3 regions of the Arthrobacter sp. RT-1 genome follow, and region 2 is predicted to be linked to each of the others. Evidence: predicted binding sites of a transcription regulator. Region 2 holds the regulator's gene; each other region holds the start of a gene.
The links. The regulator HrcA, encoded in region 2, represses chaperone genes, less so after heat shock. The targets are predictions, from matches to a motif close to TTNGCACTCGNNNNNNNCGAGTGCNAA.
Positions count from the first base shown of each region.

Region 1: groES (co-chaperone GroES) is a predicted target of HrcA. The motif match lies at 1,386-1,412, and genes of this name have one in related genera.
Region 3: DXK94_RS12220 (FmdB family zinc ribbon protein) is a predicted target of HrcA. The motif match lies at 1,313-1,339, and genes of this name have one in related genera.

Region 1 is NZ_QRGQ01000012.1:263,226-265,486, forward strand. It holds gene groL (chaperonin GroEL) at 1-858, opposite strand, end outside; gene groES (co-chaperone GroES) at 936-1,229, opposite strand; gene DXK94_RS12335 (DMT family transporter) at 1,455-2,261, shown strand, end outside.
Region 2 is NZ_QRGQ01000024.1:161,799-164,059, forward strand. It holds gene DXK94_RS16405 (DUF3097 family protein) at 1-625, opposite strand, end outside; gene hrcA (heat-inducible transcriptional repressor HrcA) at 803-1,816, shown strand; gene dnaJ (molecular chaperone DnaJ) at 1,901-2,261, shown strand, end outside.
Region 3 is NZ_QRGQ01000012.1:235,237-237,497, reverse strand. It holds gene DXK94_RS12230 (DUF4011 domain-containing protein) at 1-87, shown strand, start outside; gene DXK94_RS12225 (RcpC/CpaB family pilus assembly protein) at 126-863, opposite strand; gene DXK94_RS12220 (FmdB family zinc ribbon protein) at 985-1,257, opposite strand; gene DXK94_RS12215 (5-formyltetrahydrofolate cyclo-ligase) at 1,374-2,015, opposite strand; gene galU (UTP--glucose-1-phosphate uridylyltransferase GalU) at 2,126-2,261, shown strand, end outside.

The sequences.
Region 1 (2,261 bases), on a different contig from region 2:
CAGCATGGCCTTGCGGCGGTCGCCGAAGCCCGGAGCCTTGACGGCCACCACGTTGAGGGTGCCGCGGATGCGGTTGACGATCAGCGTGGACAGGGCCTCGCCGTCGACGTCCTCGGCGATGATGAACAGCGGCTTGGAGCTCTGCAGCGCCTTCTCCAGCAGCGGCAGGAATTCCTGCACCGAGGAGATCTTGCCCTGGTTGATCAGGATGAGGGCGTCCTCGAGGACTGCTTCCTGGCGTTCCGCGTCGGTGACGAAGTACGGGGACAGGTAGCCCTTGTCGAACTGCATGCCCTCCGTGAGGACCAGTTCGGTCTGCGTGGTGGAGGATTCCTCGATGGTGATCACACCATCCTTGCCCACCTTGCCGAAGGCCTCGGCCAGGAGCTCGCCGATCTCTTCGCTCTGCGCGGAGATGGCCGCAACGTTGGCAACCTGGGTGCCTTCAACGGGACGGGCGTTCTCCAGCAGGCGTGCAGCGACGGCTTCGACGGAAACCTCGATGCCGCGCTTGATCTGGCCGGGAGCAGCGCCGGCAGCTACGTTGCGCAGGCCTTCCTTGACCAGTGCCTGGGCCAGGACCGTGGCGGTGGTGGTGCCGTCGCCGGCAACGTCGTTGGTCTTGGTGGCTACTTCCTTGGCCAGCTGTGCGCCAAGGTTTTCGTACGGGTCGTCCAGCTCGACTTCGCGGGCGATGGTGACGCCGTCGTTCGTGATGGTGGGCGCGCCCCACTTCTTGTCCAGGACAACGTTGCGGCCGCGGGGGCCGAGCGTCACCTTGACGGTGTTGGCGAGCTTGTCGATGCCGGCTTCAAGAGACCGGCGGGCAGCGTCGTTAAACGCAAGCTGCTTTGCCATGGTTTTGTCCTTTCAAGACAGAACCCCGCGCAGCTGACCAGCAGTAAGCATGACCAGCGGCACGGGGATCCGGAGAGTTACTTTACGACGATCGCCAGGACGTCGCGGGCGGACAGCACGAGGTACTCGGTGCCGCCGGTCTTGACTTCGGTTCCGCCGTACTTGGAGTAGATGACGACGTCGCCGACGGCTACGTCGACAGGAACGCGGTTGCCATCCTCAAAGCGGCCGGGGCCAACTGCAACAACTTCGCCTTCCTGCGGCTTCTCCTGTGCGGAGTCCGGGATGACCAGGCCGGAAGCCGTGGTCTGCTCGGCTTCGAGCGGGCGGACAACAATACGATCCTCAAGAGGCTTAATAGAGACCGACACTCGGACCTCTCCTTTTCGTCAGCAAATTCGTGGACTGGAAAGCTTTCCGCCGTGGCTGGCAAACCGTCGTCGCGGTGCCGGCAGCAGCCTGGCTGGCAGCTCTTCATGTGTTAGCACCCTCCTAGGGAGAGTGCTAATGAAGACTCTATGTGCGGGTTAGCACTCGGTCAAGGCGAGTGCCAGCGTTTCGTCATCCGCGTACACGGTGGCGTGTACATTGAAGCGGTGCGAGCCGCCGTATACCTGATCCTTGCGAACCTGTTCTGGGCCGGAAACTTCGTGGTGGGCCAAGCCGCGATGCAGACCATGGAGCCGTTGCAGCTGACCTTCTGGCGTTGGGCCCTGGCCGCGGTGCCGCTGCTCCTGCTGGCGCAGGCCGTTGACCGGCCGGACTGGCGCGCCGTGCTGCGCCGCTGGCCGGTACTGCTGCTGCTGAGCGCTCTGGGCATGAGCGGCTACACCCTGCTGCTGTACAGCGCACTGCAGCACACGTCGGCCCTGAACGCTTCCCTGGTGACGGCCGCCAACCCGGCCCTGATCATGGTGCTCGCCGTGGTCCTGCTCAAGGACCGGCCGCGCCCGGTGAGCTGGCTGGGGATCGCACTGGGCCTGGCCGGCGTGCTGATGGTTTTGTCAGGCGGCGACCTGTCCCGCCTGCTGACCTTTTCCATCAACACCGGAGAGCTGCTGATTGTGGCAGCCATCACCGTCTGGGGTTTCTACACGATCATCGCCAGGCGGCTTGCCCTCCCCGCGATCACCGCAACGGCCGTGCAGGTGGCCATGGCTGCAGTGGTCCTGGCACCCATCGCGGCAGCAACCGGGGCCGGGCTGCCGTCCACTCCGGCCGAAGGCTGGTCCCTGGCGTTCATCGCCCTGTTCCCCTCGCTGGGCTCCTACCTGCTGTGGAACCTGGCACTCAAGCGGACTTCTGCGGCCAACGCCGGCAACTACCTGAACCTGATCGCCGTCTTCACCGCCATCATCACCGTGCTGCTCGGCCAGCCCATCACCGCGGCACAGGTGCTGGGC
Region 2 (2,261 bases):
GCCACACGTCCACGTAGGGATGGCCCACGATGAGCACGTTCCCGGCCGCGCCGGGAGACGCCATGACGGCATCGGCAATGCGCGACTCCTTGGAGTCCGGCACCAGGTGGTCCACGAGCACGCCCAGGCGCCGTCCCGGTCCGGGCCGGAAGTCGGCCACCGCGCCGGCCAGGTCGTCAATGCCGTGCAGGGGTTCGACGACGATGCCCTCCACCCGGAGGTCGTCTCCCCACACTTTTTCCACCAGTTCGGCGTCGTGCTTTCCCTCCACCCAGATGCGGCTGGCCTTGGCTACCTGTGCGCGCTGGCCGGCAATCCGCACCGAGCCGGAGGCAGTCCTTCCGGCGGCGGGGGCGGCCGTCGCCGGACGGGGTGCCGGGGGCATCAGGCGGATTGCGCGGCCTTCGAGGAGGAAACCGAAGCCCAGCCGGAAGGTCCGTGACTTCCCGCGGCGGTCCTCGAGGACCACCACGTGCATTCCGCCGGACTTTTCCACCCGGGTGACGGCGCCGACCCAACCGGACTGGACGTCCTCCAGCACCATGCCGCGCTCAACGGGCACTTCGGGCAATTGGGTCCGGACGGGCGCGGACATGTCCCGGGGGCCCCAGTTCTGGTAATCCATGGATCGACTCCGCCTAGCGCTAGATCAGTGCCACCGGAATTTCGCCCGGAGCGGTACCAATGCTAACAACGGCCCGGGGCATAATAGACTGTTAGCACTTAGGCATGTCGAGTGCTAACCCTGGTGGTGGCACGGTGCGGGCGGCACGGCCGCCCTGACCCTGGATGGAGGTGGAGTGTGAGCGAGCCACGCAAGCTGGAAGTACTGCGGGCCATCGTGGAGGACTACGTCCACTCCCGCGAGCCGGTGGGATCCAAGGCCCTGGTCGAGAGGCATCATCTTGGCGTCTCCAGTGCGACAATCCGCAACGATATGGCGGCGCTGGAGGACGAGGGCCTGATCACCGCCCCGCACACCAGCGCGGGCCGGATTCCCACGGACAAGGGCTACCGTCTGTTCGTCGACCAGATTTCGGCCGTCAAACCCCTGTCGCAGGCCGAGCGCCGGGCCATCCAGTCGTTGCTGGAGGGCTCTGACGACCTTGACGACGTCCTGGACCGGACGGTCCGCCTGCTGTCGCAGCTGACCAACCAGGTGGCGGTTGTCCAGTATCCGCACCTGAGCCGTGCCCTGATCCGGCACATCGAATTCGTCCTGCTTGCTCCCCGCAAGGTGCTGGTGGTGCTCATTGCGAACAGCGGCAAGGTGGAACAGCGGGTCATCGACGTCGGGCAGGACCTGGGGGACGACGCCCTGGCCGCCTTGCGGACCCGGTTCCTGGGTTCCCTTTCAGGAACGCCGCTGGGCCAGCTGGCCCAGTCACTTCCGGCCGTGGTGTCGGCGGTCAGTCCCAGCCAGAGGCCGGCCGCGCAGGCGCTGGCCCACGGGCTGGAGGTGCTGGCGCACAGCAGCCGTGAGGACCGGATGGTGATGGCGGGAACGGCGAACCTTGCGCGGTCCAACGTCGATTTCCCGCTCAGCATCGGCCCCGTCCTGGAAGCCCTTGAGGAGCAGGTGGTCATGCTGCGGCTCTTGAGCGAGATGGCGCAGGACCACCGCGGCGTGGCCGTCAGCATCGGCCGCGAGAACCCCTACGACGGCCTTTCCGAGGCGTCCGTCGTGGCCACGGGATACGGCCCGGACAGCACGGCCAAGATTGGCGTGCTGGGGCCGACGCGCATGGACTATCCCACCACCATGGCCGCCGTCAGGGCTGTTGCCCGTTACCTTTCCCGGATCCTGGGACCCTGACCGGCGGTCCCGGCGCTTAGGCAGCCGGAACCACGGGCAGGGCACCCCGCATGCAGGCAGTACAACAAGGAAGAGATACGAACTTTGAGCAGCCACTATGACGTCCTTGGAGTCTCACCGGAGGCCACCGGCGAAGAAATCAAGAAGGCCTACCGCAAGCTGGCCCGGACCCTGCACCCGGACGTTAACCCGGGTGAGGACGCCGCAGACCGCTTCAAGGCAGTAACCCACGCGTACGAGGTCCTTTCCGACCCCCAAAAGCGGCGCGTCTATGACACCACCGGCAACGAAAACGGTACCGACAACGGATTCGGCGGCGGCAGCTACGCCGGCCAGGGCTTCGCGTTCCAGGACATCTTTGACACGTTCTTTGGCGCCGGCGGCTCCACCGGGCCTGCCTCCCGTGTCCGCCGCGGCCAGGACGCCCTCATCAGTGTCCGGATCG
Region 3 (2,261 bases), on a different contig from region 2:
TCGGAAGACGATCCCCGCGCCTGGGGCGACCGCGAGGATGACCACGACGCCTGGCTGAAGGAACAGAAACCGCCGCACTGGGGCTGACTCCGAGCGGTAGCTCGGGAGTAGTTTTCTGCGGCCGGTCAGGGAGGTCCCACCAGGACGAAAAACAGTTTGCCCTTGGTTGACGCCCCGGCGAGCCGGGCTGCCTGTGCCGCATCGGCGGCCACCACAATCAGGCCGTCGGTCTCCTGGGTTCCGAGCCACTGCCCGCCCTGGCCGCCCTTTGTGGACGTCCACAGCACCGGCACACCGGAGGCAAGGACCTCCGACGGTTCCTGCTGGTCGAAGCCGTTGGCTGCTGTCAGTACCACGTTGACCAGCTGGCCCGGGGACACCAGCTGGATGGACGAGGGGTCGGCCATCCTCAAGGGAACGGCAGCTGAACCCGGCGCGCTGCCCGTCAGCAGGCCGGGACCCACCAGCTGGGCGTCCGTCAGCAACTGGCCCTTGCGTAGCGGAGCTGCCAGTTGTTTCCCGGCCGCCTCGGCCTGGTCGCGGAGGAACCCGTCCGCCAGCATGCCCGGAGGCACCTGTACTTGGGCAAGGTCTGCCGCCGCCATGGCTGACCCGGCAGGCAGGTCCCGGGCGGCAGCCAGTGCGCTCACGGTGTAAACCGGTGCCGGAGTCAGCTGATGGACCGTGAGTGCTGCCGCCGCGCACAGAAGCAGTGCGACGGCAAGGCGCCGGTTGCGGCTCAGCCATCCCGCGAATCTCGCAGCCGGGCGGCTGGTCCCGGAACGGCCGGAAGAACGGGGCCTCCGGTTGCGGTGGAGGAACAGGGGGGTGTCCCGGCGGGCGCGAAACGGGTGTGCAGGCATGAACCCACGCTAAGGGCGTTGCAAAAGCAAACGACAGCGGCCCCGCGCCTATGTGGACAACGTCCCATGGGGACGTCCAGTCACAAGGCGCGGGGCCGCCGTCGAAATGGCGGACGCTGAATCAGCTGGCGGCAGCCGCCGGAACGGAGGCCGCGGGGGCAGCTGCGGGAGCCGGTGCGGTGGACGCAGGCGCTGCAGACACGGTGCTGCCCTTGGAGTCGCGGGAGTCGGTGCGGTAGAAGCCCGAGCCCTTGAACACGACGCCCACGCTGTTGAACTTCTTGCGCAGGGTGCCCTCGCACTCGGGGCAGGACGTCAATGAGCTGTCCGAGAAAGACTGGACAATATCGAAGGCATGGCCGCAATCCTTGCAGGCGTAAGCATATGTTGGCACTGGTGCTCCTCCTCTTGGGCAAACGAGAGGTCCCGTGCTGCCACCTGGTAATCCATTAGCAGTCGCAGGGCCTGAGTGCTAATTCTATCATCCTCCGGCGCCCCCGCCACCTGGACTCAAACTCCGCTGGCGAGCGACCTGAGCCCGGACGGTGCCAGGACGGCGGGTACGGGACGGTCGAACTCTTCAGCGGGAATGTGCCCGGCCGGAAGCAGTTCATCGTCGTAGATAACAGCGGCCAGCGGAATTTCCTTCCCGGCGGTCGCAAGATGACCAAGGAACTTGTCGTAATAGCCACCGCCCTGGCCCACCCTGTTGCCCTCAAGATCCACTGCGGTTGCCGGGATGAACAGGGCCGTCGCTTCGCCCGCCACATCGGGTCCGTGCCGGGGCCCGGCAGGTTCCAGGATGGGCGCATACTTGCTGCGCTCGAATCCGGCCTCCGGGCTCCAGAAAACCCAGCTGAGTTCCCTGCCGGGTTCGCAGACGGGAAGCAGGACCTGGTGGCCGTTGCCGTGGAGGGCGGTGATCAGGGGAAGGGTGGGCGGTTCCACACCTATGCCCAAGTACACGCAGAACGTGGCCGGCTTCCCGCCGGAGAGGGATTCCGCCCACGCCGCACCGTGGACGGCGAGGGCAGCCCCGGCGGCCTCCAGATCGGCGGGAGTCAGTGTTGCCCTGCGCCGCCGGTGCGCTGTGCGGATGCCGTCCTTGGCGGCAGCGTCGAAGGCGTGCCTCGTGTTCGTCTTTTCAGGCATGGTGCATGTCCTCCGTTGCCCGCCGTTTGGCGGTTTCCGTGGCGCCCCCAAGCAGGTGGCGGCCGGTCCTTAGATTACTGAATGCTTGACGCTGACGTTAGATTAGTCCGGTGAGTACCAGTAACCCGAGAGTTCGCAAAGCCGTCATCCCCGCTGCCGGGCTGGGTACCAGGTTCCTTCCTGCCACCAAGGCCATGCCCAAGGAAATGCTTCCCGTGGTGGACAAGCCTGCCATCCAATACGTGG